DNA from 2 places in the Thauera sp. SWB20 genome. Region 2 is predicted to be linked to the other one. Evidence: predicted binding sites of a transcription regulator. Region 2 holds the regulator's gene; the other holds the start of a gene.

Region 1 (15,181 bases), on a different contig from region 2:
GTTCTGCAGCTCGTGCCGCCAGCGCGGGAAATCGCTCATCAGGCGGTGCAGGCGCTCGTGCAGCGCGCGGATGTGCTCGCCGAGCTCGTGCTGGCGTGCCTCGGGCAGCTGCTCGAATTCTTCCTGCGTGAGCGTGCTGCCCTCGTCCTTCATCGGCAGGAAGGCGAAGCCGTGCGGGGTGCGCAGCAGCGCGACGCCGAGCTTCTGGGCCTCGTCGCCGAGGCTGCGCAAGGCGCTCTCCTCGCGCGTCTTGGCCTCCTCCTGCAGGGCCTCGATGCGGTTGCGGTGCTCCTCGCTCTCGAACACCGCGCCGATCGCCGGCACCAGCTCCTCGACGAAGCGGGCCAGATCGTCGCGCAGCGCCGGGCCGCGCCCGCAGGGCAGGCGCAGCAGCCGAGGCTGGGCGGCGTTGGCGAAGTTCCATGCGTAGCACCAGTCCGCGGGTGCATCGCCGCGGCCGCGCGTGTCCTCGAGCAGGCGGCGGACGAGCTCGTGGCGGCCGCTGCCGGGGTCGCCGAGCACGAAGAGGTTGTAGCCCTCGGCGCGGATGTCGAGGCCGAGCCGGATCGCGTCGACCGCGCGGCCGTGGAGGCGGGCGACGTCGAGCTCGGGCAGTTGGGCGGAGGTTTCGATGCCGAGCGCTGCCGGGTCGCAGCGAGTCGCCAGGCGCTCGACGGGCAAGGGGGCCGGCGGCGTGAGCGGAGCGGACATGGGCGCGCCTCCTGCGCTTGGGGTTCTTCTGCGAGTCATCTTAACCCCGGGGCGGGGCGGCGGACCAAGCGGGGAGGAATGCGCGGGGCGGGCACCGTGCGCCCACGGGAGGAGGGGGCACGAACGTGCGAGAGCCGCAGGCGCGAGGGAGACGACGCTGCTGCGGGCGAGGCCTCGTTTACCTCACCCGGAACGGCAGGTTCGCCGTCCCTGCCTTGCCCTCGCGGTCGCGCACGGTGATGAAGAGGCGGTAGGCGCCGGGCTGCGCCGGGGCGACGAAGCGCACGCTGGCGGCATCGGCGTGCAGCACGCGCACGTCGATGCGCGTGGGCGGGGTCTCGGCATCGCCGCCCTTGCGCAGGTCTGTGGCCTCGGCGTGCACGGCCCACTCGGCGGCGAGCGCGCTGCCGTCGTGGGCGACCGCGTCGATGCCGGCGGAGATCTCCGCGCCGGCGGCGAACTCGTCCGCGCCGATGCCGATGCCGCGGATGCGCGGTGCGGGCCGGGGCTGCGGCCGCCCCCAGGCGGCGGCGAGAGCGTCGCTCATCGCGGTGGGGCTACCGTCGGCGAGCAGCAGTCCGTGCCAGGTCGCGGTCTGTTCCTGCTTCGCGCCCCACAGGAAGGGGAAGACGCCGCGGATCTGCGCCTGCTGGTCGAGGAAGGCGAGGGCCTCGGTGAAGAAGCGCGCCTTCTCGGTGCTGGTGAGCTCGACCGGCGCGCCCCAGGGCTTGCGCCCGGCCTGCCACTGCCCGAGCGGGCCGAGCTCGGCGACCACCACCGGCTTGGCGATGCCGGCCGCGCGCAGGCGCTGCGACAGGTCGAACACCGCACCGGCGTAGACGTTGATGCCGAGCAGCTCGACGTTGGGGCAGCAGCCGGCGAGTGCGCGGAAGGCGTCCATGCCGGTGTCGGCGACCACCATCATGGTGGGGTGGTCGGGGTCGAGCGCGCGGATGCGCGCGGCCAGCCGGTCGACCGCGCGCCACAGCGGCAGCGGGTCGGCGACCCCGGTCTCGATCTCGTTGCCCACGCCCCAGGCGAGCAGGGCAGGGTGCTTGCGGTGGCGGGCGACGAAGTCGAGCAGGGCGTCTTCCTGTGCGCGCACGGCGCGCGCGTCGGCGTAGTCGAAACCGTGGCGCGGGTGCTCCAGCCACAGCCCCATCACCACCTTCAGGCCGAGGCGGTGCGCCTCGTCGAGCACCCAGGCGTCGGACTGGCGGTACACGCGCACGACCTTGGCGCCGGCGGCGGCGAGGCGGGCGAGGCTGGCGCGGTCGCCCTCGAAGGCGGCGCCCTTCCATCGTGCGTCCATGGAGGCGGCGAGGGGGGGAGGTTGGCGTTGGGCGTGGAGGGGCGCCGCGGCGAGCGCCATCACGGCGCAGAAAAAAGTTAACAGGAAGCGCACTTGAAATCCTCTGGACCCGTCCCTATTATTAGCACTCGTTGGCGTCGAGTGCTAACAAGCCTCGATCGACGGGTGCAAGCCCGTCCATCGCCACAGCAGATCCTTTTCCTGCGGACTGGTTCCGCGTGTTTCATCAACCCAGACAGTTGAACCTCAGTTAGGAGAGAACTCGATGAAGATTCGTCCCCTGCATGATCGTGTGATCGTCAAGCGCCTCGAAGCCGAACGCAAGACCGCCAGCGGCATCGTGATCCCGGACAGCGCCGGCGAGAAGCCCGATCAGGGCGAAGTCCTCGCGGTCGGCAACGGCAAGATCCTCGACGACGGCAAGGTCCGTCCGATGGCCGTCAAGGTCGGTGACAAGGTGCTGTTCGGCAAGTACGCCGGCCAGACCGTGAAGGTCGAAGGCGACGAACTCCTCGTGATGCGCGAGGAAGACATCATGGGCGTGGTCGAGGCCTGAGCCTCCCCCGCACCGATCAACCCTAATCGAAACGATTCCGGAGTTCTGAAGAATGGCAGCTAAAGAAGTCAAGTTTGGTGATTCCGCCCGCGAGCGCATGGTCGCCGGCATCAACATCCTCGCCAACGCGGTCAAGGTGACCCTGGGCCCGAAGGGCCGCAACGTCGTGCTCGAGCGCTCGTTCGGCGCCCCGACCGTGACCAAGGACGGCGTCTCCGTCGCCAAGGAAATCGAGCTGAAGGACAAGTTCGAGAACATGGGCGCGCAGATGGTCAAGGAAGTCGCTTCCAAGACCTCGGACATCGCCGGTGACGGCACCACCACCGCGACCGTGCTGGCGCAGTCGATCGTGCGCGAAGGCATGAAGTTCGTCGCCGCCGGCATGAACCCGATGGACCTCAAGCGCGGCATCGACAAGGCCGTCGTCGCCACCATCGACGAGCTCAAGAAGCTGTCGAAGCCCTGCTCGACCAACAAGGAGATCGCCCAGGTCGGCTCGATCTCGGCCAACTCCGACAGCGACATCGGCGACATCATCGCCCGTGCGATGGACAAGGTCGGCAAGGAAGGCGTGATTACCGTCGAAGACGGCAAGTCGCTGCAGAACGAACTCGACGTGGTCGAGGGCATGCAGTTCGACCGCGGTTACCTGTCGCCCTACTTCATCAACAACCCGGACAAGCAGGTTGCCATCCTCGAGCAGCCCTTCGTCCTGCTCTTCGACAAGAAGATCTCCAACATCCGCGACCTCCTGCCGGTGCTCGAGCAGGTCGCCAAGTCGGGCCGTCCGCTGCTGATCATCGCCGAGGACGTCGAAGGCGAAGCGCTCGCCACCCTGGTGGTGAACAACATCCGCGGCATCCTCAAGACCTGCGCCGTCAAGGCCCCGGGCTTCGGCGACCGTCGCAAGGCCATGCTGGAAGACATCGCCATCCTGACCGGCGGCCAGGTCATCGCCGAAGAAGTCGGCCTGACCCTCGAGAAGGCCACCCTGGACGACCTCGGCCAGGCTGCCCGCATCGAAGTCGGCAAGGAAAACACCATCATCATCGACGGCGCCGGCCAGGCCGACCGCATCGAGGCGCGCGTCAAGCAGATCCGCGTGCAGATCGAGGAAGCCAGCTCCGACTACGACCGCGAGAAGCTGCAGGAACGCGTGGCCAAGCTGGCCGGCGGTGTTGCGGTGATCAAGGTCGGTGCCGCCACCGAAGTCGAGATGAAGGAGAAGAAGGCCCGCGTCGAGGACGCCCTGCACGCCACCCGCGCTGCGGTGGAAGAGGGCATCGTCCCCGGCGGCGGCGTCGCGCTGCTGCGTGCCCGCGCCGCGCTGGGCGAGCTCAAGGGTGACAACCACGACCAGGATGCCGGCATCAAGATCGTGCTGCGCGCCATGGAACAGCCGCTGCGCGAGATCGTCGCCAACGCCGGCGACGAGCCGAGCGTGGTGGTGAACAAGGTCGTCGAGGGCTCGGGCAACTACGGCTTCAACGCCGCCACCGGCGAGTACGGCGACATGGTCGAGATGGGCGTGCTGGATCCGACCAAGGTCACCCGCACCGCGCTGCAGAACGCCGCGTCCGTCGCCGGCCTGATGCTGACCACCGACTGCATGGTCGGCGAGCTGGCCGAGGACAAGCCGATGGGCGGCATGCCCGACATGGGCGGCATGGGTGGCATGGGCGGCATGGGCATGGGCATGTAACTGCCTGCCCGGGAAGGTCCGGTCCGCCGGACCTCCCGCCCGCTGCAAGCGAACAAGGCCTCGTCGAGGAATGCCCTCGGCGGGGCCTTTTTGCGTCCATCGGTTCCGGCACGGCGCGAGCCGTCCCGCGTCCAGCCGCCGGGGAGGCTGCCTGCGACTGCGCAAAGCGTGGGATAATTATTTAATTCGGGGAGTAAAAGTCGGTGGGGAGCGCCGCGGCCCAGATGGGCGGGCGCTCCCCGGAACGCCGCTGCGCGCAGCAGCCACGTCCCCGAAGACCGAGCAAAAGGAGAACAGCGGAAACATTCTCTGAATCTCCGCTTACAAGCAACTTACAGCCGGAATGCTATGCGTATCCTGTTGGCGGAAGACGATCCGGTGATCGCCGACGGCATCTGTCGCGCCCTGCGGCGCGGTGGTTGTGCAGTCGATCACGTGGCGGACGGCATGGAGGCGGATGCCGCGCTCGCGGGCCAGGGTTACGACCTGCTCATCCTCGACCTCGGCCTGCCGCGCATGAACGGCATCGAGGTGCTCAAGCGCCTGCGCGCGCGCAAGTCGGCTCAGCCGGTGCTGATCCTGACCGCGCAGGATGGCGTCGACGACCGCGTGCGCGGGCTCGATGCCGGTGCCGACGACTACCTCACCAAGCCTTTCGCCCTGCCCGAACTGGAAGCGCGCGTGCGTGCGCTTACCCGCCGCGGCACCGGCCAGCCGCGCTGCATCGAGATCGGCCAGCTGAGCTACGACCAGGCCGACCGCGTGGTCAAGATCGGCGGCCAGCTCGTCGAGCTGTCGGCGCGCGAGATCGGCCTGCTCGAGATCTTCCTGCTGCGTGTCGGCCGCCTGGTCAGCAAGGACCAGCTCGTTGACCACCTGTGCGGCTGGGGCGAGGAGGTGTCCAGCAACGCGATCGAGGTCTATGTCCATCGCCTGCGCAAGAAGCTCGAGGACAGCGGCGTGCGCATCGTGACCGTGCGCGGCCTGGGGTACTGCCTGGAAAACCCCGATGCTGCCCCTGCGGCGAAAGTCCAGGCCTGAGCGCGCGCCGCGCGGCGCAAACGCGCCGCGCAAGTCCGGGCCGCCGAACTCGCTGTTCGGCGAGATCCTCGACTGGATGCTCGCGCCGCTGCTGTTCCTGTGGCCGATCTCGATCATCGTCACCCACAACGTCGCCGACAGCATCGCCAACCAGCCCTACGATCTCGCACTCGCCGACGGCGTGCGCGCGCTCGCGCGCCTGGTCGAGGTCGAGGACGGCCAGGTGGTGGTGCGCTTTCCGGCGCCGCCGCGCGCGCTGTTCCGCGCCGACCAGGACGACGTCGTCTACTACCAGGTGGCCGACGTCAATGGCGTCACGGTCAGCGGCGACGCCGAGATCCCGCCCATGCCGACCTCGTCCGCAGTCGACGGCGAGGAGGTGCAGCTGCGCGATGCCATGATCCAGGGCGAGGAGGTGCGCATCGCCTGGCGCTTCGTGCGCCCCGACCCTGCGCAGGCCGATCGTTTCGTGCTCGTGCAGGTCGCCGAGACGCGCAACAAGCGCACCGACCTCGCCTCGCGCGTGGTCACCGGGGTGCTGCTGCCGCAGTTCGCCATCATCCCGCTCGCGGTGGTGCTGGTGTGGGTGGGCCTGAGCCGCGGCATCGCGCCGCTCAACCGGCTGCAGAGCCTGATCCGCCGCCGCCGTCCCACCGACCTGTCACCGGTCGAGCCATCCAGCGTGCCCGAGGAGGTGCGTCCGCTCATCATCGCCTACAACGACATGATGGCGCGCCTGGAAGAGAACCTGCAGGCGCAGCAGCGCTTCATCGCCGACGCCGCGCACCAGATGCGCACGCCGCTGACCGGGCTCAAGATGCAGACCGACCTCGCCATGCACGAGACCGACCCCGACCAGCTGCGCCAGTCGCTCACCCGCATCGCCGAGAGCACCGACCGCGCAGCCCACCTGATCAACCAGCTGCTCTCGCTCGCCCGCGCCGAGGCGAGCTTCGAGAAGCTCTACGCGGTGGAGACGGTGGACCTCGATGCGATCGTGCGCGAGGTGGCGCTGGAGCTCTATCCGCGCGCGCAGGCCAAGCGGATCGACCTCGGTGTCGAGGCGGGCGACACGGCCCTGCGCGTGGAGGGCAACCCGGTGCTGCTGCGCGAGATGCTGAAGAACCTGGTCGACAACGCGATCAAGTACACCCCGCGCGGTGGCAGCGTCACCGCGCGCACGCGCTACGCCGGCTCACCGGTGTTCGAGGTCGAGGACAACGGTCCCGGCATCCCCGAGGCCGACCGCGAGCGCGTCTTCGAGCGCTTCTACCGCGTGCTCGGCAGCGGCGTCGATGGCTCCGGCCTCGGCCTGCCGATCGTGCGCGAGATTGCCGAGCTGCACCGCGGCACCGTCACCCTGGACGCCGGCCCGGGCGGACGCGGCACGCTCGCCCGCGTGGTCTTCCCGCGCAGCCACCTGCAGCCACCGCGGCAGGTGCAGGGCGATCACGACGCCCTGGGCTGAGCTTTTCGGGCATTTTCGCCAAACCCTTTGACAAAGGAAAAAGACTGGCTATAATGCGGACCTCGTTGGCCAGTTAGCTCAGTTGGTAGAGCAGCGGATTGAAAATCCGCGTGTCCGTGGTTCGATTCCGCGACTGGCCACCAGAATCCCGATGGGCCGACCGAGTGTCGGCCCATTTGCTTTGCGGCGTCAATTTGCGGCCAGAAGTCGCTGTTCCGGCTCAATTTTGGGGCGCAGGCGCGGTGTTATAATCCGGCTCGCTCCGTCCCACCCCCCTCCCGCATGCAACTCTTCGCCCTCGGCTTGAACCATCACACCGCGCCGCTCGTCATCCGCGAACGCGTCGCGTTCCAGCCCGAGCGCATGGGGCAGGCGCTGCACGATCTGGCCCATACGGATTCGGTGCGCGAGGCGGCGATCCTGTCGACCTGCAACCGCACCGAGCTCTATTTCGCCGCCGAGCAGCCCCAGCACGCGGCCGACTGGCTCGCTCGTTTCCACCGCCTCGCGCTCGCCGAGGTCTCGCCCTACCTGTATTCCTACCCGCAGCGCGACGCGATCCGCCATGTCTTCCGGGTGGCGAGCGGGCTCGACTCGATGGTGATCGGCGAGCCGCAGATCCTCGGCCAGGTCAAGGACGCCGCGCGCTACGCCGAAGAGGCGGGCACCCTGGGCGTGCTGTTGCACAAGCTGTTCCAGAACACCTTCGCGGTGGCCAAGGAGGTGCGCTCGACCACCGCGATCGGCGCCAACACGGTGTCGATGGCCGCTGCGGCCGTGCATCTGACCGAGCGCATCTTCGAGCGCGTTGCCGACCAGCACGTGCTCTTCATCGGCGCGGGCGAGATGATCGAGCTCTGTGCCGCCCACTTCGGCGGCGCTCGGCCCAAATCCATGGCGGTGGCTAACCGTACCGAGGAGCGTGCCAGGGCCCTGGCGGACCGCTTCGGCGCCACCACCATGCGCATCGATCAGATTGGCGAGGCGCTGCCGCGTTTCGACGTCGTCGTGTCCTGTACGGCTGCGCCGCTGCCCATCGTCGGCTTGGGCATGGTCGAGCGCGCGGTCAAGGCGCGCCGCCATCGCCCGATGGTGATGGTCGATCTGGCCGTGCCGCGCGACATCGAGCCCGAGATCGCCGAACTCGACGACATCTTCCTGTACACCGTGGATGATCTCGCCCAGGTGGTGGAGGCCGGCATGGAGTCGCGCCAGCAGGCGGTGATCGAGGCCGAGCAGATCATCGCCAGCCGGGTTGATGGCTTCCTGCACTGGATGTCGGCGCGCGAGACGGTGCCGGTGATCCGTTCGCTGCGCGAGCACGCCGAGAGCCTGCGCCAGGCCGAGCTCGAGCGCGCCGTGCGCCTGCTCGCCAAGGGCGAGGACCCGCAGCGCGTGCTCGAGGCGCTGTCGCACGGCCTCACCAACAAGCTGATGCACGGCCCCACCCGCTTCCTGAACCAGGCCGAGGGCGAGCACAAGGTCGAAGCCGGCCGCGTGGTGCGCGAGCTCTTCAACCTGTCCCGCGATTCCCACTAGCCGCACGGCTCCGCAGGCCGCCGCCCGCCGGCGGCGTGTGCGCGTCCTTCCTCCGTCATGAAGCAGAGCATCCGCGACAAACTCGAACACCTCGCAAACCGGCTCGAAGAGCTCGACCGCACGCTCGCCTCCGAGGAGGGCGCGCGCGACATGAACGCCTTCCGCGAGCTCTCGCGCGAGCGCGCCGAGATCGAGCCGGTGGTGGCGCTGTACCGCGAGCATCGCCAGGCCGAAGCCGACTGCGCGACCGCGCGCGAGCTGCTCGCCGACCCCGAGATGCGTGAGCTCGGCGAACTCGAGCTTGCCGAGGGCGAGGCGCGCATCGAAGCGCTGGAGGCCGAGCTGCAGCGCGCGCTGCTGCCGCGCGATCCCAACGACGCGCGCAACCTGTTCCTCGAGATCCGCGCCGGCACCGGCGGCGACGAGGCGGCGCTGTTCGCCGGCGACCTCCTGCGCATGTACACCCGCTACGCCGAACGCCAGCGCTGGAAGGTGGAGATCGTGTCGGCGAGCGAATCCGACCTCGGCGGCTACAAGGAGGTCATCGCCCGCGTGGTCGGCAACGGCGCCTATTCGAAGCTCAAGTTCGAATCCGGCGGCCACCGCGTGCAGCGTGTCCCGGTGACCGAGACCCAAGGGCGCATCCACACCTCCGCCTGCACGGTCGCCGTGCTGCCCGAGGCCGACGAGGTCGAGGCGGTGGACATCAACCCCGCCGACCTGCGCATCGACACCTTCCGCGCCTCGGGCGCGGGCGGGCAGCACATCAACAAGACGGACTCCGCGGTGCGCATCACGCACATTCCCACCGGCATCGTCGTCGAGTGCCAGGACGATCGCTCGCAGCACCGCAACAAGGCGCAGGCCATGGCGGTGCTCGCCGCGCGCCTGTACGACGCCAGGGTGCGCGCGCAACAGAGCGCCGAGGCCGCGCAGCGCAAGAGCCTGGTCGGCAGCGGCGACCGCTCCGAGCGCATCCGCACCTACAACTTCCCGCAGGGGCGGGTGACCGACCACCGCATCAACCTCACCCTCTACAAGCTCGATGCGGTGATGCAGGGCGAGCTCGACGAGATCGTCGACGCGCTCACCCTCGAGCACCAGGCCGACCTGCTCGCGGCACTCGGGGAGGATGCATGAGTCCCGCCGCGCCGTCTGCCGACGGGATCGACATCGCCGGCGCGCTCGCCTGGGCACGCGCGCGCATCGACCAGATGGACGCGCGCGTGCTGCTGCGCCACGTGCTGCAGTGCCCGGCCGCGCGTCTGGTGGCGTGGCCGGAGCAGAAGCTTGCTGCGGAGGACTGGGCCGAGTACCGCGCCCTCGTCGAGCGCCGCGCCGCCGGCGAGCCGGTAGCCTATCTCACCGGCACGCGCGAGTTCTACGGGCGCGAGTTCCTCGTCACCCCGGCGGTGCTGATCCCGCGCCCCGAGACCGAGCTGCTGGTCGAGCTCGCGCTCGCGCACTTTCCCGGACGGCGCGGGCTGCGCGTGCTCGACCTCGGCACGGGCAGCGGGGCGCTCGCGGTGACCCTGGCGCTCGAGCTCGAGGCGGCCGAGGTGGTCGCGCTCGACCGCTCGCGCGAGGCGCTGTGGGTGGCGATGGCCAACGCCGCCAGGCTGGGCGCGAGCGTCTCCTTCGTGCAGAGCGACTGGTTCGGCGCGCTCGGCGACGAGCACTTCGAGCTCATCGTGTCCAATCCGCCCTACGTGGCTGCGGGCGACCCGCACCTCGAGCAGGGCGACGTGCGCTTCGAGCCGCGTGGCGCGCTCGCCGCCGGGCCGCAGGGCCTGGACGACCTCGCCGAGATCGTCGCCGGCGCGCCGGCACGCCTGGTCGATGGCGGCTGGCTCTTCCTTGAGCACGGCTACGACCAGGCGGCGTCGGCGCGCGGCCTGCTCGCCGACGCCGGCTTTGCCGCGATCGCCTCGTGGGCCGACCTCGCCGGCATCGAGCGCGTCTCGGGGGGGCGCTGGCTGGGGCGCGCAACGCGCGATTCGCGTTGACGCTGGCGGCGCGCAACGCCTATTATTTCCCGACTGTTTAACTCAACTTTTTCAGGTTTCCAGAATGGACATCCAGGACGTCATCCGCGATCAGGTCACCAACAACGGCGTGGTGCTCTACATGAAGGGCACGCCCCAGTTCCCGCAGTGCGGCTTCTCCTCCACCGCGGTGCAGATCCTCAAGGGCTGCGGCGTGCGCGAGGTGCTCGCGGTCAACGTGCTTGCCGACCCCGAGATCCGTCAGGGCATCAAGGAATTCTCCAACTGGCCCACCATCCCGCAGCTCTACGTCAAGGGCGAATTCGTCGGTGGCAGCGACATCATGCGCGAGATGTACGACAGCGGCGAACTGCAGCAGATGCTCAAGGACGCCGGACTCGTCGGCGAGGACTGATCCCGCGCGACGACCTTCGTCGTGGAACGCCGGCTGCCGACCCGTTTTCAGGGTCCGCCGCCGGCGTTTTCATTCGCACCGTCGGGTGTGCGGCGGCGTGTGCGCAACCAGGCCTTGCGCGCGAGGTGGGGCAGGAGCATGTGCAGGGGCATGCGCAGCAGGTGATAGCGCGCGAGTGCCAGCCGCCGCGCGAATCGCACCGACAGGCCGGGTGGCCGATCGGGGTCGGGCGGGAGCAGGGCGAGCGAGATGTAGGCCTCCATCGGCCGGCGGAGTACGGCGGCGGGGCCGGGAAGGGCGCTCAGGACCTCCTGGGGGACCGGCGTCTGCATCCAGCTGCGGGCGAAATGCAGCCCATACCAGAGCGGACGGCCCAGCCCGAGCGCATTGGCACGCTCGACGAGGCCCGGCCAGAAGCCCGTCGTGCCGGCGAAGCTGCGCAGCAGGCCGTCGATGTCGGCGATCTCGCGCACGCGCAGGGCGAGATCGCCGTCCTGGAAGCAATGCACGCAGGCATGCAGCACCTGGTCCCGCGCCGACAGCACGCGGAAGCGGCTGCCGGCGATCGGCAAGCTCTCGTCGAACAGCGGCGCCGGATCGAAATGGCGCCGCCCGGTCACCGGCGTGATCGCGTGATGCAGGTCGAGTTCGAGGAAATGGCCCGGGAAGCGCAGGGGGGGCGTCTCGTGGCTCCAGTCGCGGTAGTAGCGTTCATCGTAGGGGTCCAGCGCCGCGCTCTCCCAGCCCGCGGCGTGCAGCCTCGCCTCCATGGTGCGCAGGGCGCGTGCGGGCACCAGCAGGTCGATGTCGGAGACGAAGCGGCCGCGGGCGAAGCCGAGCGCCTGCAGTGCGTAGGCGCCGCCCTTCAGGGCGATCACCGGGAAATCGCCGCCGCACAGCGGGGCCACGTCGCGCAGCTCGGCGTCGAGCATGCGCGCGCTGAAGTCCGCCATCCTCGTCGCCGACAGCAGATGGCGGCGGACCCGCTCCGACACGGTCGGATTGTCCGCGTTGGCGGCGGCGAGGCGGCCATGCAGGCCGGTCATGCGCGCGAGCCGCAGCACCCGATCCCAGCGCGCCTCCGGGATCTCGAGGGCTTCGTGAAGGCCGCGCAGCAGCAGGGCACAGTCGGCCGCCGGATGCGTGCTCATGAGGCTTTTCCGAATAGCTGCTCGATGCAGGGGAGGGCGTCGGCGAGCGCGCCATACTCGATCTCCCAGGCGGGGGCCGTGCGCGCGAGGCGGAGGATGGCGTCGAAGCCGACCGGGCCGAGCTTGCGGTAATTGAAACTGTTGAGCCCCAGCCGCATCGCGGCCTCCGCCCGGCGCACCGGTTCGCAGCGCAGGGCTGCGCCTTCGCGATATCTCGGGAACACCACGAGCGCGGGTGTGACCGGCCGGCGGCGTGCTGCTACGCTCGCACGGTCGGGTGCGAAGTGCGCCACGTCGCCCTTGCGCGTACCGGCAAAGACGGGGCCGAGGACCGCGCCCGGCTGGCCGCCGATGATGTCGATCGAGCGATTCTTCAGCGCTGCGGGCTTGAGCAGGGGGTGCAGCAGTCCGGATTCGGTATCCAGCACCCCGAACTCGTCCGAGAGGAAGCGCCAGCCTGCGAGGTGAAGGGCGCAGGTCAGCGTGCTCTTGCCCGAGCCCGGTGCGGCGGGAAGGATCAGGGCACGGTCCTCGCGCGCGACCACGCCTGCATGCAGCAGCACATGCGCGTTGAGGCGCTGCGCCAGCAGCCAGTTGGTGCCCCATTCGAAAAGAGGCAGGGCGCTGTCGAGCGGGTAGGGGTCGAAGGGGCAGGAGGCCTCCGACCACAGGCGTACCTGCGGGCCCCACACGCGCCAGGGCGGCCCGGGGAGCAGCGCGACGCGCACGTCCGCGAAGCCGCTGTCCCCTGCCTGCGAATGGTCGCGGTAGAGCAGGTCGAGCTGGGCATTGAACTCGCGAAGCGGCGAGCGCACCACCACGCTGGCCGCACCGAGGTCGATCGAGCGCTGCATCACGCCGCCCTTCAAGCCTCGGTCCCCGTGCCCGCAGCGCGCTCGGCGAGCGCGGTCAGCGCGACCGCCAGGCGTTCCAGTCCCGCCGGCCAGCCGCCGTTCGCGGCGACCTCGGCGCGGAAGGCCTCGAAACATCCGGCTTCGATGGCGAGCGCCGCCTCGCGCAGCACGATCACGGCGCCCGCGCTCAGCAGATGGGTATCCCAGCGCAGCGGATCGAGAAAAAGAAACTGCCCGTCGAGGGACGGGCAGTAGCGTTCGATCCAGGCCAGCGGCCCCAGCGGCGAGGTCGGCTGCATCGGCGTTCAGCCGCCGTAGGTGAAGCCACTCTTCGCATTCGGATTCACCGACGCGAGGCAGGAACCCTCCAGAGGGGTATTCTGCTCGGTGCGCATGGTGATCGCGGGGTAGTTGCCGACGAAGTTGCCGTTCGCGTCGAAGTACGCCAAAACCCAAGCGGTCTTCGGGTACGCGGGCGACTGCGAGCTCTTCTTCGTCGCCAAGGCGATCAGCGTCGGAGCTTCGCCGACCACCGCCGGCACGCGGTACCAATTGATGCCGTTGTCGAGCGAGAAGCCCTCGAAGTCCGTATCCGGAACGCCCCCCACGTTCCCGCTGCATTCCCACACGTCGACCTTGCTCCAGGCCCACTCGTCAACCCCGGTCATGGCCGCCGGGTCGGTCCACGAAAACTGGTTACCGTTCGCAGGCGGGGTTTCTTCAATGTACGTGTTCTTCACGCATCCGATCGATGCCGCAGCCGCGCTACCGCCGTATCCCAGCGTGAGCACGGTGGATGCACCCAGCGCGCCCTTCAGGACTCGCCTTCGCTGCTCGACCGTCTCGTTGTTCCGGATCCTGTCCATCATCAATCCCTGATTCCGCTGGTGCCTGATTTCATTATATCTGCCGCCCGACGTCTTTCCGATGAACCTTGCCCAGACCGTAGCAAATATCACGCCCGCGTCGAAAAATCGACGCAAGTCGCTGATTTCAAAATAGGTGTGCTGTGCGGGCAGATCGCGCTCCGGGGCCGAGTGTAAAAAACGCCGACGCATCCGCTCCTGCTTCGGGGCGTTTCAGTCCCTGCGCCGCGCCAACTCCTCGTTCAGCCGCGTGGCCAGCCGAAGGGACTCGCGCAGGTAGGCGCGGCCGAACAGGTTGAGGTGGTTGAGCAGGTGATAGAGGCTGTACAGCGGCTTGCGCTGCTCGTAGTCCTCGTGCAGCGGCCAGGCGCGCCGGTAGGCGGTGTAGAAGGCGGAGGGGAAACCACCGAAGAGCTCGCTCATGGCGAGGTCGGCTTCGCGGTCGCCGCGGTGCACCGCGGGATCGAACACCACCGGCGTGCCGTCGGCGAGCACCGCCGCGTTGCCGTGCCAGAGGTCGCCGTGGAGCAGGCTCTCGGGCGGGCGGTAGTCGAGGAAAAGCGCGGGGACACGGTCGAGAAGGCGGTCGGCCTGGCGCTGCAGCTCGATGTCGAAGCCCTGCGCGCGGGCGCGCGCGAACTGCGGACGCAGGCGCTGCTCGACGAAGAAGCGCGCCCAGTTGTCGCGCTCGGTGTTCGCCTGCGGCGTGCGCCCGATGAAGTTGTCGCGCGGCCAGCCGAAGTGCTCGCCGACGTTGCGGTGCAGCGCCGCCAGCGCCTCGGCGAAGCGGGCGCCGTCGGCCGCGCTGGTCAGCGGCTGCAGGTCGAGCCATTCCAGCACCAGGATGGCGTGGGCCTCGTCCCCCCCGCGCGCGATCACCGCCGGGGTGCGTAGGCTGCCGCTTGCCGCGATCGCGCCGAGGCCGTCGGCCTCGGCCTCGAACATCGGCGCCTGGGCGGCAGGGGCGAGCTTGGCGAAGAAACGTGCGCCACCGGCGTCCTGGAGGCGCAGCGCGGTGTGGATGCTGCCGCCGCTCACCGGCTCGGCGGAGACGATGCGCAGCTGCTCGCCCATGGCGGCGCGCAGGGCGGCCTCGACGGCGGGAAGGGCGGGGTGGGGCGTCGGCGATTCGTTCATAGATTGGCGATGCGGGCACTGGCTTGCGACAGGCGCGTCGCCAGCACCTCGAGGAAAGCCTGGTAGAAATGCATGCGCAGGGTCTCGCTGGCGCGCTCGAGCGCGCGCGCGCGAATCGTCACCAGCTCGGTGTCCGCGGCGGCCTCGACCGAGGCCGAGCGCACGCCGGAGATGGTGGAGAACACCGCGATCTCGCCGAAGCAGTCGCCCGGGTTGAGCACCTCGAGCAGGCGTCCCTGCTTGCTCACCCGCGCCTCGCCGGCGAGCACGAAGCAGATGGCGTCGCCGCGCTCGCCCTCCTTGATGATCACCGTGCCCGCGAGCGCGCGGTCGAAGCGCGACAGCCCGATCACCTCCCACAGCTCGGCGTCGGCGAAGCGGCGGAAGAAGCGCATCGTGCGCAGCGCCTCGAACTTGCCGGTGTCGCCGAGGCGGTCCGGGGCG
Region 2 (15,181 bases):
CGCCTGGCCCGCGGCCGCAGTGACGATGCAGCCCGCCTGCGCACCCTTCTCGCGCAGCACGCGGGTGAGCTTGCGGGTGTCGAGGCCTGCGATCGCGACCACCTTCTCGGCGCGCAGGTAGGCGTCCAGGCGCTGGGTCATGCGAAAGTTGGACGGCAGGATGGGCAGGTCGCGGATGACCAGACCGGCCGCCTGCACGCGCGAGGACTCGATGTCCTCGGGGTTGATGCCGGTGTTGCCGATATGCGGATAGGTCAGGGTGACGATCTGGCGGCAATAGCTCGGGTCGGTCAGGATTTCCTGATACCCCGACATCGAGGTGTTGAACACCACCTCGCCGACCGTGCTGCCAACCGCGCCGATACCCTTGCCGTGGAAGACGGTTCCATCGGCGAGCGCAAGAAGGGCGGGCGGGAATGCACTCACGAGAAGCTCCTGGAATCTGCTTGGGAAGTCATGCGGGCACGCGAACGACGCGCCCGATATGTACAAAAAGCGGGACGGGCCTCCGGGCCGATCCCGCTTCGAAAACCTTTCAATTGTATATTTCCGGCGGATTCAAGGCAAATCGCCCGCGCACCTTCGCTCACCTGCCGCAGGCCGTTTCTTCCCGCAGAACCTCGCCGAGCAGCTCGATCTCGCGCGCCGCAAGGCCCGCCTGGCTGGTCAGCGCGCGCGGATCGCCCGCCGCGGCCAGCTCCTCCAGACGGCGCGCGGCATCCACCGCACGCTGCGCCGAGAACACCCCGACCGAGCCCTTGATCATGTGCCCGAGCTCGCGCAGGCGCGCGAAATCCATGTCGGCGGCGCCCTTGTGCAAGTCGGCGACCGTGCGCGGCAGATCGCGCAGGAAGACCTCGACCAGTTGCTCGACCACCCCGTCCTCGCCTGCGAACATCGCGCGCGCGTCGTCGAGGCAGGCGATGCGGCGACGGTCGGCAGGATCGAGCTCGAGCAGGGTGATGTCGCCGGCGGCCTCGTCGGCATCCGCCGGACCCAGCACGCGCTCGATCGCGGCGAACAGCGCCTCGGGGCGGACCGGCTTGGCGACGTAGTCGTCCATCCCCGCCTGCAGGCAGCGCTCGCGGTCGCCCTCCATCGCGTGCGCGGTCATCGCGATGATCGGCACCGGCTTCCAGTCGCCCGCGAGCACCCAGCTGCGCCGCGCCTCGCGCGCGCGGATGGCCTGCGTGGCCTCGATGCCGCCCATCACCGGCATCTGCACGTCCATCAGCACCACGTCGAAGTGACGGTTGTCGATCGCCTCGAGGGCCTCCTCACCGTTGTTCGCCACCGTCACGCTGTGGCCGACGTGCTCGAGCATGCGCTTGGCCACGGTCTGGTTGACCGGGTTGTCCTCGACCACCAATACCTCGAGCACGCGCGCCGGCGGCTCCATCCCCACCGTGGAGCGCAGCTCGACCGGTGCGAGCTCGAAGGGCGGCGGCTCGGCAGCCTCGCGCTCGCCGCCCTGCGCCATGCGCAGCACGGCCAGCAGGTCCTCGGCCGAGAAGGGCTTGGCGAGGCGGTAGCCGAGCCCGAGCTCCTCGCAGCGCAGGGCATCGTTGCGCTGCGAGTGGCTCGCCATCATCGGAATGATGCGGTCCGGCCGCGGCCACGCGGCGGCGAAGCGCTGCGCCAGCGCGAAGCCGCCCGGCTCCGGCAGGTCCGCATCCATCAGCAGGAACGCGAAGGGATCGCTGCCGTCCGCGGCGCGCGCCAGCGCCTGCTCCACCGCCACGCCACTGCAGGCCGCCTCGGCACGCAGGGCGGCCTCCTGCAGGGTCGCGCACAGGAAATCGGCGAAGGCGGCGTTCGCGCTCGCCACCAGCACCCGCGTCCCGGCGAGTGCGCCGACGCGCAGCGGGGTCGGGTCGGCGACCGCGCGCAGCGGCAGGGTCACCTCGAAGCGGCTGCCCGCACCCGGCACGCTATCGACACCGATCCGGCCCCCCATCAGCTCGGTGAGCTGGCGGCAGATCGCCAGACCGAGGCCCGTGCCGCCGTACTTGCGCGTGGTCGAATTGTCCGCCTGCGAGAAGGCGCCGAAGATCGCCTCGAGCTTGTCGGGCGCGATGCCGCAGCCGGTGTCGCGCACGAGGAACTCGATGCTGGCCGCGCCGCCGTTGCGCTGGACGCAGCGCACGCGCACCTCGACCTCGCCGTGCTCGGTGAACTTGATCGCGTTGCCGATGAGATTCACCAGGATCTGGCGCAGCCGGGTGGGGTCGCCGCGCAGCACCGAGGGCACGTCGGGCGCGACGTCATAGTAGAGCTCCAGCCCCTTCTGCGAAGCACGCAGCGCGAGCGCGCGACAGGTCTCCGACACCACCGAGTGCAACGAGAAGTCGATCTGCTCGACGCTCAGGCGGCCAGCCTCGATGCGCGAGAAGTCGAGGATGTCGTTGATGATGGTCAGCAAGGCCTCGGCCGAGGACTTGACCGTCTGCAGGTACTCGCGCTGCTCGCCCGCGATCGTGGAGTCGAGCAGCAGGTCGGTCATGCCGATGATGCCGTTCATCGGCGTGCGGATCTCGTGGCTCATGTTGGCGAGGAAGTCGCCCTTGGCCCGGCTCGCCGCCTCGGCTGCCTCCTTGGCCTGGAGCAGTTCGATCTCGCGCAGCTTGCGCTCGGTGACATCACGGTAGGTGCCCTCGACGCGCGCCCAGCGCCCGTCCTCGCCGCGGCCGCTCGCGTTGCCGCACACCTCGATCCAGTGCCAGCTCGCGTCCTGCGCGCGAATGCGGATCTCCGCGCGCAGCTCGGCCGCTTCTCCGCCGAGGTGGGCGCGCAGCGCCTGCTGCAGCGCCGCCCTGCCCTCGTCGTCCACCAGCGCCATCCAGTCGCCCGCATCCCCTCCGTCGTAACCGAGCAGCCTGCGCCAGCGTTCGTCGAGCCGGATCGAGCCGCCACGCAGGTCCATGTACCACACGCCGGCACCCGCATTCGCCGACACCAGGTCGAGGTGCCGGCGCGCGCGCGCCAAGCTGCGCAGCGCCGCATCGCGCTCGGCGCGCAGGCCGGAGAGCTCCGCCTCGACGGAACCGGGATCGGGAGGACTCCCGCGCGATTCGGCCGCGCCGCTCATGGCAGGCCTCAGCGCAGGCCGAGCACGTCCTGCATGTCGTAGAGCCCCTTCGCACGACCGGCGAGAAAGCGCGCCGCCCGCATCGAGCCGAGCGCATAGGGCATGCGGCTGCCCGACTTGTGGGTGATCTCGATGCGCTCGCCGATGCCGGCGAACAGCACCGTGTGGTCACCCACCACATCGCCGCCACGGATCGTCGAAAAGCCGATGGTCTCGGCGCTGCGCTCGCCGGTGTGGCCCTCGCGGCCATAGACAGCGCAGGTCTCGAGGTCGCGTCCAAGCTCGCGGGCGACGACCTCGCCCATGCGCAGCGCCGTGCCGGAGGGGGCATCGACCTTGAAGCGGTGGTGGGCCTCGATGACCTCGACGTCGTAGCCCTCGGAGAGGATGCGCGCGGCGACCTCGAGCAAGCGGAACACCGCGTTCACGCCCACCGCCATGTTGGGCGCGAAGACCACGGGAACGTGCTCGGCAGCGGCGGCGATCGCGGTCTTGCCGGCGGCATCGAAACCGGTCGTGCCGATCACCATCGCCTTGCCGGCGGCACGCGCGAGCGCGAGGTGCGCGAGCGTGCCCTCGGGTCGGGTGAAGTCGATCACGCAATCGGCCGCGCCGATCGCGGCGGCGGCATCGTCGGTGATGAGCACGCCGGTGGCCACGCCGGCCATCTCGCCGGCATCGCGACCGATGAAGGGGGTGTCGCTGCGATCGAAGGCGGCGGCGAGCGCGACGCCCTCCTCCTTCAGCGCGGCCTCGATCAGCATTCTGCCCATGCGCCCGGAGGCACCGGCGATCGCGACTCGAATCTGGGACATCGGATTGTTTTCCTGCATCAATGGGCCGGCGCGGACGGCCGACCCGGGATGAACCCGGGCGCCGCCTCAGCGCGCGCTGGCGGGGGGGATCTCGACCACGCGCGAGCGCTCCTGCGCCGCCGCGGCGGGCGTACCCGAGGCGGCAGCGACGTCGCCCTCGATGCGGTCGAGCACGTCGCCCGTGAAGAACAGCGAGATCACGCGCTGCTGCGCCTCGCCACTGCCCGGGCGGAAGCGATAGACGTAGTCCCAGCGGTCCTTGCGGAACATGTCGACCACCAGGGGGGAGCCGAGCACGTAGCGCACCTGGTCGCGGGTCATGCCGCGGCGAAGCTGCGCGACCATCTCCTGGTCGACGTAATTGCCTTGGCGGATGTCGATCCGGTAGGGGTCGACCAGGCCGACAACGGAGTCGAAGGAGCAGCCTGCAAGCAGGCCGGAAGAGACGATGAGCGCAGCGAGGAGGGAACGCATGGGAGAGTGGGCGCCGGGATGCGACCGGGGTCGCAGTTCTCAGTTAGGGGCAAAAAATATAACATAGCCGCGATCGACGGCGCTCGACCGCCATTGCCGGAGACTGCCCGCGGGGGCTCCTGCCTGCTGCGGCGTACACCGTAACGGGCTGGCATCGACCTCCCGCGAGTCCCTGGACAACGGTCGGCCAAACGGCCTTCGCAGGCTCCCGCAACCCGATCTCCCGCAAGTCAACCTCATCCAGAGCCCATGTCCGACAACTCCAGGAACCTGAAAAGCATCGGCCTGAAGGCGACCTACCCCCGCCTGAAGATCCTCGACCTCTTCCAGAGCTCGGAGCAGCGCCACCTGACCGCGGAGGATGTATACCGCACGTTGATGAACGAAGGCATGGACATCGGCTTGGCCACGGTCTACCGCGTACTGACGCAGTTCGAGCAGGCCGGACTGCTCGAGCGCCACTACTTCGAGTCGGGCAAGGCGGTGTTCGAACTCGCCGAAGGCGGCCATCACGACCATCTGGTGTGCATGCAGTGCGGCAAGGTCGAGGAGTTCTTCGACGCCGAGATCGAACGTCGGCAGAACCAGATCGCGCTCGAACGCGGCTTCGCGATCCGCGAGCACGCGCTCTACATCTACGCCGACTGCCAGCGCGAAAACTGCCCCAACCTCGGGCGCGAGAAGGACTGAAGCCGCGCCGGACCGAGGCATCGCGACGGATGCGCGCCAGCGCCGAGGGCGCGCGGACGACGCGGAAATCAGCGCCGGCCGAGCATCTCGGCCGCGTGTTCGCGGGTGGTCGCGGTGATATTCACGCCGCCGAGCATGCGCGCGACCTCCTCCACCCGCGCCGCGTCGTCGAGCGGCGCGACCTCGCTCAGCGTCTCGCCGCCCTGCTCGCGCTTGGCGATGCGCCACTGCCAGTCCGCGCAGGCCGCCACCTGGGGCAGGTGGGTGACGCAAAGCACCTGGCGATCCTGCCCGAGGCGGGCGAGCAGCTTGCCGACGATCTCGGCGACGCGACCGCCAATGCCCACGTCCACTTCGTCGAAGATCAGCGTGGGCACCGCGCTGTCGCGGCTGGTGATGACCTGGATGGCCAGCCCGATGCGCGACAGTTCGCCGCCGGAAGCCACCTTGGCGAGGCTGCGCAGCGGCTGGCCGGCATTCGCGGCAACACGGAACTCCACCTCCTCGACGCCTGCCGCGGAGGGTGCGCAAGGTGTGAGCGCGACCTCGAAGCGGCCACCCGCCATCGCCAGGTCCTGCATCGCGGCGGCGATCTCCTCCGACAGCCGGCGCGCGGCGGGGAGGCGCGCCGCGGTGAGCTCGGCCGCGACGGACTCGAAGGCGGCCCGCGCCGCCTGCGCCGCCGCGGCAAGGCGCGCCGGATCGGCGGTCGCTTCCAATGTGTCCAGGCGCTCGCGCCACTGCTGCGCGAGCGCGGGCAGCTCCTCGGGCTGGACGCGATACTTGCGCGCCGCCTCCATGACCGCGGCGATGCGGCGCTCGAGCTCGGCGAGACGTCCCGGATCGAGGTCGAGCCGGTCACGATAGCGGCGCAGGGCGTGCAGGGCCTCGTCGGCCTGGATGGCGGCGGCGGAGATCAGTTCGCGCACATCCGCCAGCCCGGCGTCGAAGTCGGCCAGCGCGGCGATGCGGCCGTCGAGGCGGCCCAGCACGGAGCACACCGCAAGTTCACCCTCGCCGAGCGCCACCACCGCCGCCTCCGCCCCCTCGATCAGGCTCGCGGCGTGGGCCAGGCGAGCGTGCTCGGCATTGATCTCCGCCCATTCCTCGATGTCGAAGCCGACCTGCTCGAGCTCGCGCAGCTGCCAGGCGAGCAGCTCGCGCTCGCGCGCCGAGCTCGCCGAGTCGGCCTCCGCTTCGCGCTGCAGGCGCAGCAGGCGCTGCCACTCGCGGTGGCGCGCGGCCACCTCGGCGACCAGCGCCCCCGCGCCCGCCTGGGCGTCGAGCAGGGCACGCTGCGCGTCGGTGCGCAGCAACGCGTGGTGGGCGTGCTGACCATGGATGTCGGCCAGCCACTCGCCGGCGGCGCGCAGCTGAGCGAGCGTGGCCGCCACGCCGTTGATCCACGCGCGGCTGCGGCCGCCCATATCGATCGTGCGGCGCAGGATCAGCATGCCCTCGTCGGCGGGCAGTTCCTGCTCGACGAGCCAGGCAGCGAGTCCCTCGCCGGCGGGCAGGTCGAATTCGGCGGCCACGTCGGCGCGCTCGCGGCCGCTGCGCACCATGGCTGCCTCGCCGCGCCCGCCGAGCGCGAGCCCGAGCGCATCGAGCAGGATCGACTTGCCGGCGCCGGTCTCCCCGGTCAGCGCACCGAAGCCGGCGGCGAATTCGAGGTCGAGGCGATCGACGATGACGAAGTCACGGATGGTCAGGCGGCGGAGCATGGCAGCGGCGGTCGCGGGTGGGGTTGGGACGGGACGACGGGGCCTGAGGAGTGGCGGCGCGGAGATCGGGCGGCGGGTGCGCTCACACCCTCGGCGCCGCGCTCCAGTGCAGCTTCTGGCGCAGCATCGCGAAGTAGGAATAGCCCTCGGGATGCAGCAGGCGCAAGCTGCGGCTCGAGCGTGTCATGCGCACGCAGTCGCCCGCGCGCAGGTCGAAACGGGTCTGGCCATCGAAGTGCACCCGGGCGTCGTGCGGCGGCAGCAGCACGATGTCGATGCGGCAGGAGTCGGGCAGCGTGATCGGGCGTGCGGTGAGCGCGTGCGGGCACAGCGGCACCAGCGCGATCCCGCCCACGCTCGGGTGCAGGATCGGGCCGTTGGCCGACAGCGCGTAGGCGGTCGAGCCGGTGGGGGTGGATACGATCATGCCGTCCGAGCGCTGGGTGTAGACGAACTCCTCGTCGATCGACAGCTCGAACTCGATCATGCGCCCGAGCTCGCCCTTGTTCACCACCACGTCGTTGAGGGCGAGCGTGTGGAACACGCGTGCGCCGCCGCGCAGCACCTCGACGTCGAGCATGAAACGGTCCTCGGCGGTGAAGGCGCCGTCGAGGATCTCGGCGAGGCGCTCGGTGGCCGAGCTGCGCGCGATGTCCGTGAGGAAGCCGAGGCGGCCGAGGTTGACGCCCACCAGCGGGACGCCGTGCTCGATCAGCCGGCGCGCGGTGTGCAGCATGGTGCCGTCGCCGCCGATCACCACCGCGAGGTCGGCGCTCGCGCCGATATGCTCGTAGCTTGCCACCGGGAAGTCGTGGGCGCCGCCGATGGAACTCGCGGTGCCCTGCTCGATCAACACCGCAAGGCCGCGATCGCGCAGGAAGCGGGCGATCGACAGCACCGACTCGGCCACGTCGGGGCTCTGATATTTGCCGATGAGGGCAAGCGTGCGGAATGGCGTGCTCATGGGCGCCGATTAAACCACAATCGTCCCCGCGCTTGACACCGCCGCGCCCGCGCGCGGTGGCCCGCAGTGGCCAGCGCGGGCGTGCTTCAATAGAATCGGCCTCTCGACTCCAGGCAGCCATGAATCCGCTCGACGCACGCTCCCAGATCCTCCTCAAGACCCTGATCGAACGCCACATCGCGGACGGCCAGCCGGTCGGCTCGCGCGCGCTGTCGCGCTATTCCGGTCTGGAGCTGTCGCCGGCGACGGTGCGCAACGTGATGAGCGACCTCGAGGAGATGGGCTTCATCGCCAGCCCGCACACCTCGGCAGGCCGCATCCCGACCGCGCTCGGCTATCGTTTCTTTGTCGACTCGCTGCTCACCGTGCAGCCGCTCGAGAACGCCCGCGTGCGCGCCCTCGAAGGCCAGCTGCTGCCCAACCAGCCGCAGCGCCTGATCAGCTCGGCCTCGCACCTGCTCTCCGAACTCACCCAGTTCGCCGGCGTGGTGGTGGCACCGCGCAAGGACGCGGTGCGCATCCGCCAGTTCGAGTTCATCAGCCTGGCCGAAAATCGCATCCTGCTGATCATCGTCACCACCGGCGGCGACGTGCAGAATCGCCTGCTGATCACCCGGCGCGCCTACACGCCGACCGAGCTCAACGGCGCTGCCGCCTACCTCAACGAGCACTTCGCCGGCCTGTCCTTCGAGGAGATCCGCCGCCGCCTCGGCGACGAGCTGCGCCAGCTGCGCAGCGACATGAGCGAACTGATGACCGCGACCGTCGACGCCGGCTCGGAAGCCGCCGAAGACAACGCGGCGAGCTACGTACTTTCGGGCGAAACCAAGCTGCTCGACGTCGAGGACCTGTCGAGCAACATGTCGCAGCTGCGCGAGCTCTTCAGGCTCTTCGAGCAGCGCACCGGCCTGCTCCAGCTGCTCGACCTGTCCAACCGCGCCGAGGGCGTGCAGATCTTCATCGGTGGCGAATCCGGCCTCGCCCCGCTCGACGGCTGCAGCGTGATCACCGCGCCCTACGAGGTCGACGGCCAGGTGGTCGGCTCGCTCGGTGTCATCGGCCCCACCCGCATGGCCTACGACCGCGTGATCCCGATCGTCGACATCACCGCCCGGCTGCTCTCGAACGCCCTCTCCTCCAAGCACTGATTCCGGCGTGCGCCTGCCTTGCCGTGCGCACGCCCCCACCCGAGGACCACGATGCCCCGTTACCGGCCCGAACCGATCCACCGTCACGACAGCACGCCGCGCACCGGCGTGCTGCTGGTCAACCTGGGCACCCCCGCCGCCCCCACCGCCGCCGCGCTGCGTCCCTACCTCAAGCAGTTCCTTTCCGACCCGCGCGTGGTCGAGATCCCGCGCCTGGTGTGGTGGCCGATCCTCAACGGCATCATCCTCAACACGCGGCCCAAGGCCTCGGCACAGAAATACGCCAGCATCTGGACCGACGAGGGCTCACCGCTGCTGGTGCACACCGTACGTCAGACCAAGCTGCTCGCCGGCTATCTCGCCAAGGACGGCTACGACGGGCTCGACATCGATTACGCGATGCGCTACGGCGCACCCGCGATCGGCGACACCCTGGACGCGATGCGCGCGCGCGGCTGCACCCGCATCCTGGTGGTGCCGATGTACCCGCAGTATTCCGCGAGCACCACCGCCACCGTGGTCGACGAGGTCGGCCGCAGCCTGGCGCGCTGGCGCAACCAGCCCGAGATGCGCTTCGTGCGCAATTTCCACGACGACCCTGGCTACATCGATGCGCTGGTGAAGAGCGTGCGCGAGCACTGGGCGGCCAACGGCGAGCCCGAGCGCCTGCTGCTGAGCTTCCACGGCGTGCCGCGGCGCTCGCTCGATCTCGGCGACCCCTATCACTGCGAGTGCCACAAGACCGGCCGCCTCGTCGCCGAAGGCCTCGGCGTGGCACGCGAGCGCGTACTGGTCACGTTCCAGTCGCGCTTCGGCAAGGCAGAATGGCTCAAGCCCTACACCCAGCCCACCCTGGAACAGCTCGCCGCCGAGGGCGTGCGCCGCGTCGACGTGATGTGCCCGGGCTTCGTCGCGGACTGCCTGGAGACGCTGGAGGAGATCGCGCTCGAGTGCAAGGAAGCCTTCCTGGAGAAGGGCGGCCAGGCCTTCCACTACATCCCCTGCCTGAACGAGCGCGACGCCTGGATCAAGGCGCTGGCCGCGCTGGTGCGCAAGCACCTGGGCAACTGGCTGGAGATCGCCGCGCCGGACGCCGCCGCGCGCAGCGCCGCACTCGAGCGCGCACGCACGCTCGGCGCCGGGCAGTAGCAGCGATGCCCGCCCGCACAGACTGGCCGAAACAGCCCGGCTCGGAGGGATTCAGGCGGGTGCGGGCGGACTCCACCCGCAATTCATTCAGTAGTCGACGATCTGCAGGTCGTGCCCGACCGGCGCCGCGCGCACCGCACGCACCGCCGCGGGGGCGTGCTCGGCCGCCTGGCGCGACACCGCCGCAAGCCGGCGCACGGCGACGGTGCCAAGCTGGCGACGGAAGCGCTCCAGCACTTCCTCGCTCGCAAGCGCGAGCGCGGCGGGGTTGACTTCGAGATAGCTGAGCTCGTCGAGCGACACCGCGCTCAGCAGCTGCTTGTGCTCGAGCTGGTCGAGCCAGGCCTGCTCGCCGAAAACCTCGCCCGGCCCCACCTCCAGCACCCGCCGCCCGCCGATGGAGAGCTCGACCTTGCCCTCGAGCACGATCCCGAAGCGCTGATCGAGGTCGCCCTCGCGCATCAGGCCGAGGTCGCTGCCGACCTTGCGCCAGGCGCAGATCCGCATCACCTCCCACAGATCCACGTCCTCGAACTCGGTGAAGAAGGCCAGTTTGCGCAGGCGCGCGAAGCGCTCGGCGTCGTGGTGCACGTGACCTTCGTCGAGGATCTGGTAGCGGACCGCGGCGAGGTCCTTGGCGAACTCCGCGCCGTTGCGGTAGCGCGAGTAGAGGTCCTTCTCGAGCGCCTTGCGGATTACCGCGTCCATCTGCTCGGGCACGTCCGGGTTGAGCTGCGAGACCGAGGGCGGATCGGCGTTGATGATCTTATAGACGAGCTGCGCCGGATTGCTCGCGCGGAAGGGCAGCCGCCCGGTCAGCATGTGGAACAGCAGCACGCCGAGCGAATACAGGTCGGTCTTCTGGTTGAGCGGATAGCCCTTGATCTGCTCCGGGCTCATGTAGGCCGGGGAGCCTACGCCCATGATGAAGGTCGAGTCGGTGTCGAGCTTCTTGTTGATGTTGAGCGCGAGGCCGAAGTCGGTGATCTTCACGTTGTCCTGCTCGTCGACCAGGATGTTCGCCGGCTTGATGTCGCGGTGCACGATGCCCTGGCGGTAAGCGTGGTCGAGCGCCATGCAGCACTTGAACACGATCCCGATCGTGCGATGGATGGGCAGCAGGTTCTGGAAGCTGCAGTAGCGCTCCAGCGAGCCGCCCGGGAAGTACTCCATCACCACGTAGGCCTCGTCGGGCTCGATCGAGGCATCGTGGATACGGATGATATTGGGGTGGTCGAGGCGGCCCGACACCACGCGCTCGGCCTTCAGCAGCTTGATCAGGCGGCGGTTCCACTTCGCCTCGTCGCGCGCCTTGTCGTCGAAGCGCACGTGCTTGAGCGCCACCGGCTCGGGGTAGTCCGGGGTCTCGGCGAGATAGACCACCGCGGTCGCGCCGCGGCCGATCTCCTTGATGATCCTGTACTTGCCGATGCGTTCGGGAATCCGGTTCATGCTGTCTTGCAGGGCGGGGGCGCCCGCGCGGCCGGCGGGCTTCGGCGCGATTGTTGCACGATCCGGTGCCGGCGTGCGCCTCCACACCCGCAGCGGCGCGGGATTGTCCGCCCGGGCCGCGCATGCTTGAATGAGGCTCTCCCCGCAACTGCCCGCCAGGAGCCGCCTTGAGCGAAGCCGTAGACCTGCTGATCAACGCCCGCTGGATCGTCCCCGTCGAACCGCGCGACGCTGTGCTCGCCGACCACGCGGTGGCGATCCGCGGCGGACGCATCGTCGATCTCCTCGGCCAGGACGAGGCGCGCACGCGCTACGTCGCGGACGAGGTGGTCGAGCTGCCGCGGCACCTGCTGATCCCCGGCCTGGTGAACCTGCACACCCACGCCGCGATGAGCCTGCTGCGCGGCATCGCCGACGACCTGCCGCTGATGCGCTGGCTGGAGGAGGCGATCTGGCCGGCCGAGAGCCGTCACGTTTCCGCCGCCTTCGTGCGCGACGGCACCCTGCTCGCCGCGGCCGAGATGATCCGTGGCGGCATCACCACCTGCAGCGACATGTACTTCCACCCCGAGGCGGCGGCGGAAGCCTTCGCCGCCGCGGGCATGCGCGCGGTGGTCGGCGCGGTCGTGCTGGAATTCCCCACCTCGTACGCGAGCGACCCCGAGGACTACCTGCGCAAGGGCCTGGCCGCCCGCGACCGCTGGCAGGGCCACCCGCGGCTCGGCTTCTCGATCGCCCCGCACGCGCCCTACACCGTCTCGGACGACAGCTTCCACCAGGTGCAGACCCTCGCGGACGAACTCGGCCTGCCGATCCATGTGCACATCCACGAGACCGCACAAGAGATCGCCGACTCCCTCGCCGTCCACGGCTGCCGGCCGCTCGCTCGCCTCGCGCGCCTCGGCGTGCTCGGCAGCAATCTGATCGGCGTCCATGCGGTGCATCTGGACGAGGCCGACATCGAACTGCTCGCCCGCCACGGCTGCAGCGTCGCGCACTGCCCCACCTCGAACATGAAGCTCGCCAGCGGCATCGCGCCGGTGCCGCGCCTGCTCGCCGCCGGCGTCCCGGTCGGCCTCGGCACGGACGGCGCGGCGAGCAACAACCGCCTCGACCTGCTCCAGGAGATGCGCCACGCCGCGCTGCTCGCCAAGGTCGGCAGCCTGGATGCCACCGCGGTACCGGCGCATGCCGCCTTGCGCATGGCCACGCTCGGGGGCGCGCGCGCATTGGGCATGGACGATCGCATCGGCTCGATCGAAAAAGGCAAATGCGCCGATCTTTGCGCACTCGACCTTTCCGCACCGCAATGCCGGCCCTGTTTCGATCCGGTGTCGCATCTCGTCTACGTATGCGGTCGCGAAAACGTCTCCCACGTATGGATCGACGGCGAAACCCGCGTGGACAAAGGCGTCTCGCTGTTGCATATTAACGACACCGAATTGCTCCGGCTCGTGTCGATGTGGCAAACTAAGCTCGGTAATTGAACTGGATATACTGGTACAAACCGACACGAAGACGGCAGATTCGCCAGTCTTCATTTCGTTCAGTGGCAATTCCGGCGACTCGCCCTTCAAAGAGGAAACCATGATCAAACAATCCAAGAAGCAGATGCTCATGCTGGCCGCCATCGCCTCGATCGGCCTGTCCGCCCCGAGCGCTTTCGCTCAGGTCAGCGACGTCGTCGTCGCCGGCAAGGGTGAAATCCCCTACGTGATCGACGCGCGCAACGTCGTCGCTCGCAGCGGCACCGGCCTGTGCTGGCGCACCGGCTACTGGAGCCCCGCCGCCGCCTCGACCGCCCTCGCCGGCGACCTGCCGGTCGGCTGCGCTTGCGACAAGGACATCGTCCCCGCCGACAAGTGCACCGTGAAGGCTGCTGCCGCGGCTCCGGGTCCGAAGCCCACCGCCGACAAGGTCAAGCTGTCGGCCGACGCCCTGTTCGACTTCGACAAGGCCGTCCTGAAGGCTGAAGGCAAGGCCAAGCTCGACCAACTCGCCGCCCAGGCCAAGTCGCTCAAGCTGGAAGTGATCCTCGCCGTCGGCCACACCGACCGCCTGGGTTCCAACACCTACAACCAGCGCCTGTCCGAGCGTCGCGCCGCCGCCGTCAAGACCTACCTGGTCTCGAAGGGCGTCGATGCCAACCGCGTCTACACCGAAGGCAAGGGCGAAACCCAGCCCGTGACCGGCAACAAGTGCGACAAGGTCGGTGGCCGCGCCGCGCAGATCTCCTGCCTGCAGCCGGACCGTCGCGTCGAAGTGGAAGTCATCGGCTCCAAGTAATTCCGGAGTCGGTAACCCGAAAGCCCTGCCTCGGCGGGGCTTTTTCGTTTGTGCCGGGCGCGCGCGCACCCGGTGCCCGTGCGTGCAAGCAAGGACCCTCGAACGCCATGAACACCGTCAACGCCGATCCCGCCGAACTGCAGAAATTCAGCGACCTCGCCCACCGCTGGTGGGACCCCGCCTCCGAGTTCCGTCCGCTGCACGAGATCAACCCGCTGCGCCTGGGCTGGATCGACGGCAAGGCCGCGCTCGCCGGCAAGAAGGTGCTCGACATCGGCTGCGGCGGCGGCATCCTCGCCGAGGGCATGGCCGCGCTCGGCGCCGAGGTGACCGGCATCGACCTATCCGAGAAGGCGCTCAGCGTCGCCCGCCTGCACCTTTTCGAGAGCGGCCACAAGGTCGACTACCGCCACATGAGCGCAGAGGCACTCGCCGAGGAATCGCCCGGCCGCTTCGACGTCGTCACCTGCATGGAAATGCTCGAGCACGTCCCCGATCCGGCCAGCATCGTCACCGCTTGCGCCCGGCTGGTAAAACCCGGCGGCCACGTCTTCCTGTCCACGCTCAACCGCAATCCGAAGTCCTACCTGTTCGCGATCGTCGGCGCCGAATACCTGCTCAAGTTGCTCCCGGCCGGCACCCACGAGTACGCCCGCTTCATCAAGCCCTCCGAACTCAGCCGCCATTGCCGCAATGCGCACCTGGACGTGCAGGAGATCATCGGCCTGTCCTACAACCCGCTCGCCAAGACCTACTCGCTCGGCCGCGACACGGACGTAAACTATTTAATGCACACCGTCGCCGCCGGCTGAACCTCGTCCGGACAGCTCGAGTTCGACGCGGAGAACCGGGCGCTGGCGGGCCGCTCGACCCGGCCGCAATTCAGTTCATGCATGTGCGGCAGGCATGCATTAAACTGCAGACGAGCGATTCCTCCCCGGGGAGCAAGGCGATGAGCTTCCGCCACCTGAAAAGCCTGTTCAATCCACGCTCGATCGCCGTGATCGGCGCGAGCGCGCGCGAGCGCCGCATGGGCAACGTGCTCATGCGCAACCTGCTTTCGGGCCAGTTCGCCGGCCCGATCATGCCGGTCAATCCCCGCCGCACCTCGGTGGCGGGCGTGCTCACCTATCCGAGCATCGCCGCGCTGCCGCAGACGCCCGACCTGGCGATCATCTGCACCCCCGCGCCGCTCGTGCCCCGCCTGGTGGAGGAGCTCGGCGAACGCGGCGCGCGTGCCGTGATGGTGATGGCCAACCAGCTCGACACCACGCTCGGCGCCGACGGCCGTCCGATCGAGCGCAGCATCCTCGAGATCACCCGCCGCTACGAGATGCGCCTGCTCGGTGGCGGCACGCTGGGCATCCTGGTACCCGGACTCGGGCTCAACG

The links. The regulator HrcA, encoded in region 2, represses chaperone genes, less so after heat shock. The targets are predictions, from matches to a motif close to TNTTAGCACTCNNNGNCNNNGAGTGCTAANA.
Region 1: groES (co-chaperone GroES) is a predicted target of HrcA. The motif match lies at 2,143-2,173, and genes of this name have one in related genera.

Annotation. Positions count from the first base shown of each region.
Region 1 is NZ_JTDM01000015.1:192,138-207,318, reverse strand. It holds gene PO78_RS07030 (Lon protease family protein) at 1-711, opposite strand, end outside; gene PO78_RS07025 (glycoside hydrolase family 2 TIM barrel-domain containing protein) at 890-2,023, opposite strand; gene groES (co-chaperone GroES) at 2,289-2,579, shown strand; gene groL (chaperonin GroEL) at 2,632-4,281, shown strand; gene PO78_RS07010 (response regulator transcription factor) at 4,630-5,322, shown strand; gene PO78_RS07005 (sensor histidine kinase) at 5,291-6,790, shown strand; tRNA gene PO78_RS07000 (tRNA-Phe) at 6,858-6,933, shown strand; gene hemA (glutamyl-tRNA reductase) at 7,073-8,329, shown strand; gene prfA (peptide chain release factor 1) at 8,387-9,469, shown strand; gene prmC (peptide chain release factor N(5)-glutamine methyltransferase) at 9,466-10,335, shown strand; gene grxD (Grx4 family monothiol glutaredoxin) at 10,400-10,729, shown strand; gene PO78_RS06975 (nucleotidyltransferase domain-containing protein) at 10,777-11,880, opposite strand; gene PO78_RS06970 (HprK-related kinase A) at 11,877-12,734, opposite strand; gene PO78_RS06965 (hypothetical protein) at 12,746-13,033, opposite strand; gene PO78_RS22800 (hypothetical protein) at 13,040-13,792, opposite strand; gene PO78_RS06955 (fructosamine kinase family protein) at 13,814-14,737, opposite strand; gene PO78_RS06950 (protein kinase domain-containing protein) at 14,734-15,181, opposite strand, start outside.
Region 2 is NZ_JTDM01000020.1:564,904-580,084, reverse strand. It holds gene carA (glutamine-hydrolyzing carbamoyl-phosphate synthase small subunit) at 1-426, opposite strand, end outside; gene PO78_RS16460 (response regulator) at 587-3,088, opposite strand; gene dapB (4-hydroxy-tetrahydrodipicolinate reductase) at 3,097-3,903, opposite strand; gene PO78_RS16450 (outer membrane protein assembly factor BamE) at 3,970-4,377, opposite strand; gene fur (ferric iron uptake transcriptional regulator) at 4,627-5,067, shown strand; gene recN (DNA repair protein RecN) at 5,136-6,791, opposite strand; gene PO78_RS16435 (NAD kinase) at 6,874-7,755, opposite strand; gene hrcA (heat-inducible transcriptional repressor HrcA) at 7,875-8,903, shown strand; gene hemH (ferrochelatase) at 8,955-10,052, shown strand; gene PO78_RS16420 (serine/threonine protein kinase) at 10,140-11,504, opposite strand; gene PO78_RS16415 (TRZ/ATZ family hydrolase) at 11,672-12,991, shown strand; gene PO78_RS16410 (OmpA family protein) at 13,092-13,790, shown strand; gene ubiG (bifunctional 2-polyprenyl-6-hydroxyphenol methylase/3-demethylubiquinol 3-O-methyltransferase UbiG) at 13,898-14,602, shown strand; gene PO78_RS16400 (bifunctional acetate--CoA ligase family protein/GNAT family N-acetyltransferase) at 14,743-15,181, shown strand, end outside.